DNA from 3 places in the Tardiphaga alba genome. Region 2 is predicted to be linked to each of the others. Evidence: predicted binding sites of a transcription regulator. Region 2 holds the regulator's gene; each other region holds the start of a gene.
What was found. The regulator HrcA, encoded in region 2, represses chaperone genes, less so after heat shock. The targets are predictions, from matches to a motif close to GTTAGCACTCNCNNNNNGNGAGTGCTAAC.
Positions count from the first base shown of each region.

Region 1: RPMA_RS22730 (co-chaperone GroES) is a predicted target of HrcA. The motif match lies at 1,577-1,605, and genes of this name have one in related genera.
Region 3: RPMA_RS19585 (co-chaperone GroES) is a predicted target of HrcA. The motif match lies at 2,185-2,213, and genes of this name have one in related genera.

Region 1 is NZ_CP036498.1:4,742,630-4,747,637, forward strand. It holds gene RPMA_RS22720 (MFS transporter) at 1-623, opposite strand, end outside; gene RPMA_RS22725 (hypothetical protein) at 801-1,331, opposite strand; gene RPMA_RS22730 (co-chaperone GroES) at 1,694-1,990, shown strand; gene groL (chaperonin GroEL) at 2,152-3,804, shown strand; gene RPMA_RS22740 (hypothetical protein) at 3,987-5,008, shown strand, end outside.
Region 2 is NZ_CP036498.1:231,216-236,223, forward strand. It holds gene RPMA_RS01105 (penicillin-binding protein activator) at 1-12, shown strand, start outside; gene hemW (radical SAM family heme chaperone HemW) at 97-1,257, opposite strand; gene rdgB (RdgB/HAM1 family non-canonical purine NTP pyrophosphatase) at 1,244-1,885, opposite strand; gene rph (ribonuclease PH) at 2,001-2,726, opposite strand; gene hrcA (heat-inducible transcriptional repressor HrcA) at 2,884-3,972, shown strand; gene grpE (nucleotide exchange factor GrpE) at 4,126-4,725, shown strand; gene RPMA_RS01135 (methylated-DNA--[protein]-cysteine S-methyltransferase) at 4,900-5,008, opposite strand, start outside.
Region 3 is NZ_CP036498.1:4,090,208-4,095,215, forward strand. It holds gene RPMA_RS19570 (phosphodiesterase) at 1-383, shown strand, start outside; gene RPMA_RS19575 (phosphodiesterase) at 380-1,234, shown strand; gene RPMA_RS19580 (cupin domain-containing protein) at 1,209-1,784, opposite strand; gene RPMA_RS19585 (co-chaperone GroES) at 2,255-2,575, shown strand; gene groL (chaperonin GroEL) at 2,625-4,268, shown strand; gene RPMA_RS19595 (ArsR/SmtB family transcription factor) at 4,393-4,737, opposite strand; gene RPMA_RS19600 (SDR family NAD(P)-dependent oxidoreductase) at 4,823-5,008, shown strand, end outside.

The DNA.
Region 1 (5,008 bases), 1.3 Mb from region 2:
GTGGCTGCGGTTGTTTGCGCGACCGAAGTTGGCGTCGCCGCCACATGGCGCGGCAGCGCGAAGGCGTGCAGCGGCGCGACCACGAAGGCGAAGACGGCGGCGAAGGTCAGATAGGTCCCCTGCCATCCCAGCTTCTCCAGAAGCAAATGCGTGGCCGGCCAGCCGACCGTGGACGCGAAGCCGCCGGCAAAGGTGACGAAGGTGATCTGCCGCCGGGCATTGGCGCCGAAGATGCGTGTCAGCGCGGCAAAGGCGGGATCATAGAGATTGGTCGCCATGGCCGCGCCAAGCAGCAGCCAGCAGGCGAAGTAAGCAACGGGATGCATGGCGAACGGCATCAGCGCGAGGCCGAGTGCGCCGGCCAGCGCGCCTGACGCCATCACCGCATTGCCGCCGTGGCGATCAATCAGCCCGCCAATGGTGGGCGACAGCAGACCGGATGTGACGAGGCCGAGGGTGAAGCCGGCCATGCCGAAAGCCAGCGTCCAGCCATGTGCTGCCGTGAGATGCGGCATGGTGAGCACGGGCGGATAGATCAGGATTCCCCAGGTGAGGATCTGCGTGACCGCTAAAACGACAACGGCGCGGCCCGGTCCGAAAACGAGGTCGCGCCATTGGGTCATGCTTCACCGGTCGTGTTCCCTCTCCCGCTCTTGCGGGGGAGGGTCAGGGTGGGGGTGCCTCACGTGACGTCAGAGTGTGTGGCTGCCCCCACCCCGGCCCTCCCCCGCTCTAGCGAAGCTTCGCTTCGCACGGGCGGGAGAGGGAGAAGAGGAGAGCCACTGATCTTTCAGACGATCTTATGCCCTTGGCGCGCAGCGGACATAGACCATGTTGCCGTAACGAACGGCGGCATCCTTGTCGATGAACTTGGTCACCAGGATCCGGCCGTCGAACGACACGATCTCGCGGTCGCGCGGATCGCCGGCCGGTCCGGGCGGGCCGATATAGTTCTTGCCGCTCGGCGAGCCCTTCAGGCGCAGTTCCTGCGGGGTGGCCTCGTCGGCGAGATGCATCATGACGCCGCCGGAGGTGCCGGCACCGATGATGTAGGGGTTCTTGCACTGGCCGCGGGCGGCGTTTTCGGTGCGGACGCGATCGTTCGGGTTCATGTAGGAGGCGAGACCCCAGCGGCCGACGATTTCCTCCGAGCGGATCGAGGCCGGCATTTCGGGGGCCGGCGGCGGCTCAACCGGCGGCGCTGGTTCCGAACTGCCGAACATGCCGCCAAATCCGCCTCCCCCGGTGGAGCTGCAGGCTCCAAGCGTCAGGGCCATGGCGGCGAGAACCGCCAGCTTGGCGACCGGGCGGGTGGTGCGTGACTTGATCATATCATCCCCTGAACAACATCCCCGACTGCCCGTCCCAAGCAGCGAAGCGTAAAATACCTGTCGAGGCCAGTGCCCCGGCGGTGGCAACAATGTCATTACGACGTAACGCCACTATGGTTTCCAGAACATTGCATATTGGCCTCACCAAGGCCTTAACCCTCTTTATGTCTCAGAAGGTTAGAGGGCGAAGCCATGCCGGCCTTGCTTGACTCATCCGGCGTTCGGCCATATCCCCGAGCCGCCTGATTAGCACTCTTGGTGCGGGATTGCTAAATCCCGCCTCAAGCGTTCCGGCACCCGGTGGTCCGCGCCATTGCGCCCGCCGGGATGGCCGATCCTACAACCAACCAGAGGAATTCCCTATGGCCAAGACCAAGTTCCGCCCGCTGCACGACCGCGTCGTCGTCAAGCGCATCACCGCCGAAGAAAAGTCCAAGGGCGGCATCATCATCCCGGACAGCGCCAAGGAAAAGCCCTCCGAGGGCCAGGTGATCGCCGTTGGCCCGGGTGGCCGCGACGAAGCCGGCAAGCTGATCCCGATCGACATCAAGGTCGGCGACAAGGTCCTGTTCGGCAAGTGGTCGGGCACCGAGATCAAGCTCGACGGCGAAGAACTCCTCATCATGAAGGAGTCGGACATCATGGGCGTGGTGGGCTGAGGCCTTCTCCGTCTGTCACCACCCGCGAAAGCGGGTGGCCCAGTAGACACCGTCGCCGGTGATTGAGCCGCGACGGCGCCGTGTACTGGATCGCCCGGTCAAGCCGGGCGACGACAGTAAGAACACGGCGCACAAGTTTCCCCTTTCAGGAGCACCATCAGATGGCAGCCAAAGACGTTAAATTTGCCGGCGACGCACGCGACCGCATGCTGCGCGGCGTCGATATCCTCGCCAACGCCGTTAAGGTCACGCTCGGTCCGAAGGGCCGCAATGTCGTGATCGAGAAGTCGTTCGGCGCGCCCCGCATCACCAAGGACGGCGTCACCGTCGCCAAGGAGATCGAGCTCGAGGACAAGTTCGAGAACATGGGCGCGCAGATGCTGCGCGAAGTCGCCTCGAAGACCAACGACAATGCCGGCGACGGCACCACCACCTCCACCGTGCTCGCCCAGGCGATCGTGCGTGAAGGCGCCAAGTCGGTTGCCGCCGGCATGAACCCGATGGACCTCAAGCGCGGCATCGATATCGCCGTCGCCGCCGTCATCAAGGACATCGAGAAGCGCGCCAAGCCGGTCGCCTCCTCCGCTGAAGTCGCCCAGGTCGGCACCATCTCGGCCAATGGCGATGCCGCCATCGGCAAGATGATCGCCCAGGCGATGCAGAAGGTCGGCAATGAAGGCGTCATCACCGTCGAAGAGAACAAGTCGCTCGAGACCGAAGTCGATATCGTCGAAGGCATGAAGTTCGATCGCGGCTACCTCAGCCCCTACTTCGTGACCAATGCCGAGAAGATGACCGCCGAGCTCGAGGATGCCTACATCCTGCTCGTCGAGAAGAAGATCTCCAGCCTGCAGGCCATGCTCCCGGTGCTCGAAGCCGTGGTGCAGTCGACCAAGCCGCTGCTGATCATCTCGGAAGACGTTGAAGGCGAAGCCCTCGCCACCCTCGTCGTCAACCGTCTGCGTGGCGGCCTCAAGGTTGCTGCCGTCAAGGCTCCGGGCTTCGGCGATCGCCGCAAGGCCATGCTGGAAGACATCGCGATCCTCACCGGCGGCCAGCTGGTGTCGGAAGATCTCGGCATGAAGCTGGAAAGCGTCACGCTGGCGATGCTCGGCCGCGCCAAGAAGGTCGTGATCGACAAGGAAAACACCACTGTCGTCGGCGGCGCTGGCAAGAAGCCGGCGATCGAAGCCCGCGTCGGCCAGATCAAGGCGCAGATCGAGGAAACCACCTCGGACTACGACCGCGAGAAGCTGCAGGAGCGTCTGGCCAAGCTTGCTGGTGGCGTTGCCATCATCAAGGTCGGCGGCGCGACCGAAGTCGAAGTGAAGGAAAAGAAGGACCGCGTGGATGACGCGCTGAACGCAACGCGCGCCGCTGTGCAGGAAGGTATCGTCCCCGGCGGCGGTACGGCTCTGCTTCGCGCCAAGAAAGCTGTCGGCAAGATCACGAACGCGAACGCAGACGTGCAGGCCGGCATCAACATCGTCCTCAAGGCGCTGGAAGCTCCGATCCGCCAGATCGCAGAGAACGCCGGTGTTGAAGGCTCGATCGTTGTCGGCAAGATCCTGGAAGAGAAGTCCGAGACCTTCGGCTTCGACGCCCAGAACGAAGTCTATGTCGACCTCGTCGCCAAGGGCATCATCGACCCCGCTAAGGTCGTGCGCACCGCACTGCAGGACGCTGCCTCGGTTGCCGGTCTCCTCGTGACCACCGAAGCCATGGTCGCCGAGCTGCCGAAGGACGCAGCCCCGGCAATGCCGGCTGGCGGCGGAATGGGTGGCATGGGCGGCATGGGCGGCATGGGCTTCTAAGCCCGGCGCGCTCTGCACCATTCATCACAACATCGAAGGCCGCCCTCCGGGCGGCCTTCTTTTTTGCCGCGGTGAATGGCCTTCCCTGCCCGGCATAGTTCTGATTCAATCCCCTCATAATCTGGCACGAGCGGAATCAATCCGCTGCGTCGATCTTTTCAGACACGTCCAAGGGCATTTCCATGCGCGCGCTCCACTTCTGCCTGTACGGCCTTGCAGCCACGGCATCACTCGCACCCATCAATTTCGCGACAGCACAGACGAAGGCCGCGCCGAAGAACCAGGCGGCCGGTCCGGAGGTGCGCTACTTCACTTCCATCGACGGATTGATGGATGGCAATGCCGATGTGATCCTGAAGGAGACAAGGCAAGGCAAGACGGTGACGGCGGCGACGCTTGATGTCTGCTATCCCGCCGAAAAAGGCAGCGATCGCAAGGATCGCTTCGTCGCAAATCTCACCGTCAGCGGCCAGACGCTGTCGGGCGCGACGCAGACGCAGATAGACAAGCTGCCAGTGACGGTGAAGCTCAATCGCCGGCCGACCGGCGACACATTCGAGTTCAAGGGACAGGTGACCGTCGGCCAGACTACGACGAGCCTGACCTCGGCAGACAATGCCGATCAGAGCGAGAAGGAATATCAGCAGAACCTGGGCAGCGACGAAAGCATCGCCGCGGCTCCGAAGGACTTTTCGGAAGTCTCGCCGGAATCCATCGCCGTGAAAATCAAGCTGGAAGCCGCGCTCGATTTCGTCCGCTCGCTGCGCGGGCAGAGTGTCGAGGTCTCACTCTCGAGCCTGTCGGTCAGTTGCGATGCGCTGCGGGCCGGTGAGCAGGTGATCAATCTCGCCGTCGATCCGGAACGCGCCGTGGAATTCGTCACCAAGACCAAGACCTATCCGGGTGTTGCCACTGTCGGCTGGACGGCGGGCGCTATCGACATGGAGCGCACGGTGCGGTTTGCCGCAGCGGACTGGAAGAGCGGCGACAAGATCGACCGCAGCAAACTTGCGACTGCGCTGGCGAATGTGCTGGCGAAGGCGATGGGTGCGAAATCGTCCGCAACCGCATGGGACGATGAGACCGGCAAGCTGAAGCTGAGTTTCAAGCGTCCGAGCCAAGTGATGCCGGCGCTCGAACTGACGGAGAATGTAGACGTCAGCGCCGTGGTGTCGCCGGACAAGCCCGGCGCGACCGACAAGCT
Region 2 (5,008 bases):
TTTGGGACGTAGTAACTTCGACCCCTCATGGTGAGGAGGCGCGTAGCGCCGTCTCGAACCATGAGCTGCTGGGGCTCAGAGCGTGCGGTGGCCGGTCTACGCTGCCAGATCCGCCACCACCGCATCGAGCACCGGGAAACCCTCCTGCGTCACGCGCAGGCGGCCGTTCTCGATGACGATGGCGCCTTCCTCGCAGAGATTCTGCACGCGCACGGGATCGAACGGCCGACCCGATAGAGCCTCATAGCGCGCGGGATCGATGCCTTCGACTAGCCGAAGCCCCATCAGCAGATATTCGTCGGCGCGTTCTTCGCTGTTGAGGCTTTCATCCAGCGTGACGCCATGGCCGGTGGCCTCGACGCGCATCAGCCACGTCTCCGGCCGCTTCTCGGTCGATGTCGCATGGCGGACGCCGTCGATATCGATGCGGCCATGCGCACCCGGCCCGATGCCGGCATACTCCTGGCCGCGCCAGTAGACGAGATTGTGTTTGCACTCGGCGCCGGGCCGCGCGTGATTGGAAATCTCATAGGTCGGCAGACCGTGCTGCGCGCAGACGTCCTGCGTCACGTCGTACAGCACGCGCGAGAGGCCTTCTTCCGGTGTCCTCAATTTGCCGGCGGCATGCAGGCCGAAGAACGGCGTGCCTTCCTCGATGGTCAATTGATAGAGCGACAGGTGTTCGGCGGCTTCGGAAATGGCGAGCTTGAGTTCGCTCGTCCACATCTCCGGCGTCTGGTCCGGCCGTGCATAGATGAGATCGAACGAATAACGATCGAAGGCGCTGCGTGCGATGGCGACGGCATCGAGTGCTTCACGTGCCGAATGCAGGCGTCCCAGCGATTTCAACGAGGCATCATCGAGCGCTTGCACACCGAGGGACACGCGATTGACACCGGCGGCGCGATAGCCATGGAAGCGCGTCGCATCGACGGATGTCGGGTTGGCCTCCATCGAGACTTCGACGGCGGAATCGACATTCCAGTATTTCGCGATGGAATCTAGGATCGAACCGACCGTCTGTGGCTGCATCAGCGACGGCGTGCCGCCGCCGAGAAAGATCGACGTGACCGTGCGGCCGGGAATGCGCGACGCCGTGGTTTCGATCTCGCGTGCGAATGCGCGTGCGAAGCGCTCTTCATCGATCTGCTGATGCCGCACATGGCTGTTGAAGTCGCAATACGGGCACTTCGACAGGCAGAATGGCCAATGCACATAAACGCCGAAAGCGTCTTGCTGTGCGTTAGCGTTGCTCAAGGCAGATCTCCGCAAGCTTCACGAAAGCTTTCGCACGATGCGACAGGCCCTGGCCGAGCGGCGGCAGGCCGTGCTTTTCGACTGCCGTCATCTCGCCGTAAGTGCGCTCATGGCCGTCCGGCAAGAATGTCGGATCGTAACCGAAGCCGGCGGTGCCGCGCGGCGGCCAGACCAGCGTGCCATGGGCATGTGCCTCGACTTCCTCGAGATGGCCATCGGGCCAGGCGACGCAGAGGGCTGAGACGAAATGCGCAGTGCGCTTGTCAGGCGTGGTCGCGCCGCGCTCCTGCAACAGGCGCTCGATCCGCGTCATTGCGGCGTTGAAGTCCTTGGACTCACCGGCCCAGCGGGCCGAATAGATGCCGGGCGCGCCGTCGAGTGCATCGACGACGAGGCCGGAATCGTCGGCAAAAGCGGGAAGCTGCGCGACATTGGCGGCGGCGATCGCCTTGATCGCGGCATTGGCCTTGAAGGTGTCGCCGGTCTCGTCAGGCTCGGCGAGACCGAGTTCGCCGGCGGACACCGCCTCGATGCCATAGGGCGCGAGGAGGTCGCGCATCTCGGCAAGCTTGCCGGGATTATGCGTAGCGATCATGAGCTTGCCGGTGATTCGACGATGTTGAGTCATGGGGAATGATAGTCCGTAGCCCGGATGGAGCGAAGCGCAATCCGGGGATGTCGAGACAGTTGAAACGCTGGTTCCCGGGTTACGCTGCGCTTCACCCGGGCTACGCGACGGAGGCTTACGCCACCGCCATCTTCTGCAAGTCCACCAGCTTACCGACGCCCTGCTGGGCCAGCGCCATCAGCTTCATCAGCTCGTCCTGGGTGAACGGTTCTTTCTCGGCGGTTCCCTGAATCTCGATGATGCGGCCATCGCCGGTCATGACAAAATTCGCATCGGTATCTGCCTCGGAATCCTCGGCGTAATCGAGATCGAGCACCGGGGTGCCCTGATAGATGCCGCAGGAGATCGCCGCGATATTGGTGCGCAGCACCTTGTCCGCCGTGTCCTTCTTGAACATGTTGCGGCTCTTCATCCAGGCGATGCAGTCGGCCAGAGCCACCCAGGCGCCGGTGATCGAGGCGGTGCGGGTGCCGCCATCGGCCTGGATCACGTCGCAATCGATGGTGATCTGGCGCTCGCCGAGCGCTTCGAGGTCCACGGCGGCGCGCAGCGAGCGGCCGATCAGGCGCTGGATCTCGACGGTGCGGCCGCCCTGCTTGCCGGCGGCAGCCTCGCGGCGGGTACGTTCCAGCGTGGCGCGCGGCAGCATGCCATATTCGGCGGTGACCCAGCCGCGGCCCTGGCCCTTAAGCCATGGCGGCAGGCGCTCTTCCAGCGTGGCGGTGACCAGCACATGGGTGTCGCCAAATTTCACCATGCAGGAGCCTTCGGCGTATTTCACGACGCCGCGTTCCAGCGAGACAGCGCGCAATTCATCGGGCGCACGACGGCTTGGCCGCATGAGAAAAATCCTTCCAAATGTTCCGATAAGGTCTGGTTCGCGCGCCTTTTAGGGGCGTGTGGCGGCAGCGGCAAGGGCAGCGGGGTTCCCGCAACTGCGAAGGTGCTTGTATCCGGCGGCCCGCGACGACAAATTAGGGCCGATAAGGAGTGTCCGAGTGGCGCATCACGATCCGATCGGCCTGATTTCGCCGCGAGCCGGGCTTGCCCAGCTCAATGAGCGGTCGCGCGAGATTTTTCGCCAGATCGTCGAATCCTATCTGGCCACCGGCGAGCCGGTCGGCTCGCGCAATATCTCGCGCCTGATCACCGTGCCGCTCTCGCCGGCCTCGGTCCGCAATGTGATGTCGGATCTGGAGCAGCTCGGGCTGATCTACGCGCCGCACACCTCGGCGGGCCGTTTGCCGACCGAACTCGGCCTGCGTTTCTTCGTCGATGCGCTGATGCAGGTCGGCGATCTCACCGAGCCGGAGCGGCAGTCGATCCAGCAACAGCTCTCCTCCGTCGGTCGTTCGCAGTCGGTGGAAACCGCTATCGGCGAGGCGCTGACGCATCTCTCTGGTCTCAGCCGTGCCGCTGCGGTGGTGCTCACCGCCAAATCCAATGCGCGGCTGAAACATATCGAATTCGTCCGTCTGGAGCCGGAAAAGGCGCTGGTGGTGCTGGTTGCCGAAGACGGCCAGGTCGAGAACCGTGTCCTGACGCTACAGCCCGGCGTGCCCTCGTCCGCGCTCACCGAGGCCTCGAATTTCCTCAATGCCCGGATTCGCGGCCGTACCCTTGCGGAAGCGCGTCTCGAACTTGAAACCACGCTGAAGCAGAATCAGGCCGAGCTTGATCAGCTCACCCAGAAGGTGATCGCCGCGGGCCTCGCCTCATGGTCCGGCGGCAATGGCGACGACCGCCAGTTGATCGTGCGCGGACAGGCCAATCTGCTCGAAGACCTGCACGCGCTGGAGGATCTCGAGCGCGTACGCTTGCTGTTCGAGGATCTGGAGTCCAAGCGCGAAGTGGTCGATCTGCTCGGCCGCGCCGAAAGCGCCGAGGGCGTGCGCATCTTCATCGGTTCCGAGAACAAGCTGTTCTCGCTGTCCGGCTCCTCCACCATCATCGCGCCCTATAGCGATGGGGCCGGGCATATCGTCGGTGTTCTCGGCGTGATCGGGCCGACCCGGCTGAATTATGCCCGCGTGATCCCGATGGTGGATTACGCTGCCCGGATCGTCAGCCGCATGCTGGGCGGCTGAACGCGCATGACCCCGAAAAGTGGGTACCGGTTTTCGGGCAAGGTCATGCGCAGACAACCGAAAAGGCCCGGATCGGCTTGATTTTTCGGCCGCAAACCAACATATCCGGGGTCAATAACCCCACAATTTTGCGTGTTTCGAGAAGGCGGCGTCATGACTGAGTCCAACGGGCAGAACGACAACCACGACAAGACGGCCGAGGCCGCAGAGCCGGTGGTGTCCAAGCCCTACATCATGCCGGACGATCCGGAACCGAATTCGGTCGAGGCCCTGCAGAAGGAAGCCTCGGATGCGCGCGACCGCACGTTGCGGACGCTGGCCGAGATGGAAAATCTCCGCAAGCGCACCCAGAAAGAAGTGGCCGACGCGCGCGTCTATGGCGTTTCGAAATTCGCCGGCGACATCGTCGATATCGCCGACAACCTGCAGCGCGCCATCGATGCGGTGCCGGCGGACGCGAAGGCATCGGCCGATCCGGGCTTGAAGGCGCTGATCGAAGGCGTCGAGCTCACCGAGCGGTCGCTGCTGTCAGCGCTTGAAAAGCACGGCGTGAAGAAGATCGATCCGACCGGCGAGAAGTTCGATCCGAATTTCCATCAGGCCATGTACGAAGTGCCGGATGCATCGGTGGCCTCGGGCACCGTGGTTCAGGTCGTGCAGGCCGGCTACACCATCGGCGAACGCGTGCTGCGCCCAGCGCTGGTCGGCGTGTCGAAGGGTGGCGCCAAGGCTGCGCCGGCTGCTTCGGAATAAACTGACGTCGTTGCAGTGGTTCTCGTTCACCTCTCCCCACCGGGGAGAGGTCGCGCGCTTTTGCGCGCGGGTGAGGGCTCTTGCTCGGACGGTGTGTGGGGCGCCCCCTCACCCGTCACGCTTCGCGTGCCGACCTCTCCCCGGTGGGGAGAGGTTTTCGCGCGTCACTGCTGGCTAAGTGCCTCCCACCTGCCCAGCTTCCCACCCAATCATCGCCTGTTTCCGGGTGATGCCCCAGTGATAGCCCGTCAACGCGCCGGATTTGCCCATGGCGCGGTGGCAC
Region 3 (5,008 bases), 2.0 Mb from region 2:
TCATGCATCACAATCCGATCCCGACGCATCTCGCCCCGATGGATGCCATCGGCCTGCACGATGATGTCGCGTTCCGCCGCATCGTCGGCCGCCATCGCGACAAGATCCGTCACATCTTCTTCGGCCACTGTCATATCCCGATGGCCGGCTCCACCGCCGGCGTGCCGACCACCTCGCTGCGCGGCACCAACCATGCGAGCTATGTGAATTTCGCCGAAACCAAAATGCTGCTCGGCTCGGACCTGCCGGAATCCTACGGCGTCGCCTTTATCGGCGAGGACTACGTGACCGTGCACATGATCGAATTCGGCTACCAGGGCGAAATCCGCTCCGGCGGCTCGCCCGACTACACCGCATGGGACCGGGAGACCATGCAGCGATGAAGTTCGTCATCCTCACCGACACGCATTTCGTCCCGGCCGGCCGCAAGCTCTACGGGCTCGATCCCGCCGCGCGCCTGTCGATCGCGGTGGATAAGATCAACGCAACGCATCGCGACATCGCTTTCGTCATCGTCACCGGCGACCTCGCCCATTGGGGCGAGCAAGGTGCTTATGAAAGCCTCGCGGCGCAACTCGGTCGGCTGAATGCTCCAGTGATCACCATGCTCGGCAATCACGACAAGCGCGACGCCTTCCGCACGGTCTTCCCGAACGCCGATCGCGACGACAACGGCTTCGTGCAAAGCGTCCGCGTGACGGACGCCGCCACCATCATCACGCTGGACACGCTGAACGAGGACACGCCGGACCATGCCGGTCTGCTCTGCGACGCGCGCTTGAAATTCCTGGACGACGCCCTCGCCTCAGCGCCGAGCGATCGACCGTTGCTGCTGTTCCAGCACCATCCGCCCTTCGACAGCGGCCTGCGCTACATGGACACGATCAAGCTCGCCAATGGCGAAGCCGAGTGGGAGGTGATCGCCCGCACGCGAAAGCCGGACTATCTGTTCATGGGGCATCTGCATCGCCCGATCGCCGGGAGCTGGCGCGGCATTCCGTTCCACATCCAGCGCGCACTGACGCATCAGGTCGCGTTCGACTTCGAGGCAGAAGGTCACATTCCCGGCTCGCATGAAGCACCGGACTATGCGTTCGTCACCGTGGACGACGGCAATATCGTGATCCACCAGTGCTCGTTCCTGTATGACGGACCGCGCTTTTCGCTGCACGATGCGGAAGCGCAGGCGGCGCAGTCGGTGGAAGAACTCAGGCCTTCACTTCCACCGTCTTGAACTGCGCCGGCAGGATCACCTCGAGCAATTCGCAATTGTCGGAATAATCGCGGATCAGATGTTTGATGCGCGGCGGCTGGGTCCAGCACGAGCCCTGCCGCATGGTCTGTTCGCCGACGCCGTCCATATAGGTCTTCACCCAGCCGTTCAGCACATAGACGAGCTGAAACTCGGCGTCGTGATAGTGCAGCTTGGAGACTTCGTTCGGATCGCATGGCGCAATCAGCCGGATCACATGCGCTTGCGCCACGCCACCGCTCGCTTCGGCCACGCCGAGATCGCGGTATTTCGCGTAAGCGCGCAGGCCAGCTGCAAAGTCCTCTTCGCGATAATGGCTGATCGCTGGCCGCTGCTTGAGTCGCTTGGCCGACACAGGAGCGGCGACCGCTTTCTTGGCTAGGGCTTTCTTGGCTATGGCTTTCCCTGGCTTGGCGGAAGGTGCCTTCTTGGCAACCTTGGCTGCGACAGACTTACGTGAAGCAGCTTTGGCCGCGGCCTTTGCGACAGATTTCTTGGCAATAGTTTTCGACGTTCGCTTCTGCTTCGCCATGATGCACTTCCCATGCGCCTATCGAACAGCGATCGACGCGGCGCGCAAACTAACTGTAGTTCCTGGGTGCAGCAATTCGTCAAAACTGTTGAGGGATGAATGCCTGCAACCGGAAGACGCGAAATCACAATAATTATCCAACAATTCATAGCGCGATTTCGTCGGTGAAAGGTCAGTGTGAAGATACCGGCCACACGTCAATCGATGCGACATGGCGCGCTTTGTATAGACAAGACTATTAGCCTATCGCGCAATGAGCGGGTTACCGCGATCGTTCAACGCTGCCGCCGCGCACCGGTCTCCCCTTAACCAATCTGGCACCCGTCACATTTGAGTGCCAAATTATTTGGTAGACACCCTTGCCCGTCGGGAACGATCGGCCTATCTCCGCACCAGTCATGCTGGCACTTCCTGCCCATGACTGCTAATTTTGCAATTTTCTAGCGATTACAGAAACTTAGGAGGACTGCATGAAATTCCGTCCGCTTCACGACCGCGTCGTGGTCAAGCGTATCGACGCCGAAGAGAAGTCTGCTGGCGGCATCATCATCCCGGACAGCGCCAAAGAGAAGCCCTCCCAGGGCGAGATCGTCTCCGTCGGCCCCGGCGGCCGTGACGAAGCCGGCAAGCTGGTCCCGCTCGACGTCAAGGTCGGCGAGCGCGTGCTGTTCGGCAAGTGGTCTGGCACCGAAGTGAAGATCGACGGTCAGGACCTCCTGATCATGAAGGAAAGCGACATCATGGGCGTCCTCGAAGGCGCTGCCGCTCCTGCTGCCAAGAAGAAGGCCTAAGGGCCTCTCCTTCCTTTCCCTTCCCTCCTGATATTCAAGGACATCCAACATGGCTTCCAAAGAAGTTAAATTCGGCGTTGACGCGCGCGACAAGATGCTGCGCGGCGTGGACATCCTCGCCAACGCGGTGAAGGTCACCCTCGGTCCGAAGGGCCGCAATGTCGTGATCGAAAAGTCGTTCGGCGCACCGCGCATCACCAAGGACGGCGTCACCGTCGCCAAGGAAATCGAGCTCGAGGACAAGTTCGAGAACATGGGCGCCCAGATGGTGCGCGAAGTGGCTTCGAAGTCGGCTGACGCAGCTGGCGACGGCACCACCACCGCGACCGTGCTGGCCCAGGCCATCGTGAAGGAAGGCGCCAAGTCGGTCGCCGCCGGCATGAACCCGATGGATCTGAAGCGCGGCATCGACATGGCTGTGGAAGCCGTGGTCGCCGACCTCGTCAAGAACTCCAAGAAGGTCACCTCGAACGACGAAATCGCCCAGGTCGGCACCATCTCGGCCAACGGCGACTCGGAAATCGGCAAGTTCCTGGCTGACGCCATGAAGAAGGTCGGCAACGAAGGCGTCATCACGGTTGAAGAAGCCAAGTCGCTCGAAACCGAACTCGACGTCGTCGAAGGCATGCAGTTCGACCGCGGCTACATCTCGCCCTACTTCGTCACCAATGCTGACAAGATGCGCGTTGAATTCGACGACGCCTACATCCTGATCAACGAGAAAAAGCTCTCCTCGCTGAACGAGATGCTGCCGCTGCTCGAAGCCGTCGTGCAGACCGGCAAGCCACTCGTCATCGTCGCCGAGGACGTTGAAGGCGAAGCCCTCGCCACCCTCGTCGTCAACCGTCTGCGTGGCGGCCTCAAGGTTGCTGCCGTCAAGGCTCCGGGCTTCGGCGATCGCCGCAAGGCCATGCTGCAGGACATCGCGATCCTGACCGGCGGCCAGGCGATCTCGGAAGACCTCGGCATCAAGATGGAAAACGTGACCCTTCAGATGCTCGGCCGCGCCAAGAAGGTGATGATCGACAAGGAAAACTCCACCATCGTCAACGGCGCCGGCAAGAAGGCCGACATCGATGCACGCGTGGCGCAGATCAAGGCGCAGATCGAAGAGACCACTTCGGACTACGACCGTGAGAAGCTGCAGGAGCGTCTCGCCAAGCTGGCTGGCGGCGTTGCCGTCATCCGCGTCGGCGGCGCGACCGAAGTCGAAGTGAAGGAGCGCAAGGACCGCGTTGATGACGCGATGCATGCGACCCGCGCTGCGGTTGAAGAAGGCATCGTCCCCGGCGGCGGCGTCGCTCTGCTCCGCGCCTCCGAGCAGCTCAAGAACATCAAGACCAAGAACGACGACCAGAAGACCGGCGTCGAGATCGTCCGCAAGGCCCTGTCGGCTCCGGCCCGCCAGATCGCCGTCAATGCTGGCGAAGATGGTTCGGTGATCGTGGGCAAGGTTCTCGAGAACACCCCGTATGCCTACGGCTTCGACTCGCAGAGCGGCACCTATGGCGACATGCTCAAGAAGGGCATCATCGACCCGACCAAGGTTGTCCGTGCAGCGATCCAGAACGCCGCCTCGGTTGCCTCGCTGCTGATCACGACCGAAGCCATGGTCGCCGAACTGCCCAAGAAGGGCGGCGCAGCCGGCGGCGGCATGCCCCCGGGCGGCGGCATGGGCGGCATGGACTTCTAAGGGTCCGCGCTGTTCAAGCGAACAAGCAAATGCAGAACCCCGGCAGCGATGCCGGGGTTTTTGTTTGTGTAGTCGGTGGTCGAACGCTGTGTGTCAGGAGCCAGGTCGCGCAAAACGAAGCGCGTCAACTCCCAGCCCCCACCTCCGCCGCGCCATCGCTCATCGAATGCGCCAAGATCACCATCAGCAGCCCCGGAAACCGCGCCTCGATATCCGCCGCACGCACCGCGTTCTGATGCTCGACGCCCTTCTTGCTGGTCTGCACCAGCCCGGCCTCGCGCAGCACGCGAAAATGGTTCGACAATGTAGACTTGGCGATGGTCGGGCACGGCGAGGCCGCCGTGCAGGACAGGCAGCCGCTTTCCTGCAGCAGGCCGCGAACAATCTGCAGCCGGATGGGATCGGCCAGCGCCGAAAGCACGCCGGATAGCGTGATGTCCTTCGTCGCGGGGTGAACGAACTGTGCCATGAAAAAAGATATAGGCGCCCCCTTGCGCTCGTTCAATAGTCCCATACTTCCGAACTATTGAAACACCCAACGGGGGATCACGATCATGACCAAGACATTCGAAGGCAAAGTGGCACTCGTAACCGGCGCCTCCAAAGGAATCGGTGCTGAAATCGCCCTCCAGCTTGCCGCTGCCGGCGCCGCGGTCGGCGTCAATTACGCGTCCAGCAAGGAGGGAGCCGATAAGGTGGTGGCGGCGATCACGGCCAAGGGCGGCAAGGCGATTGCTGTG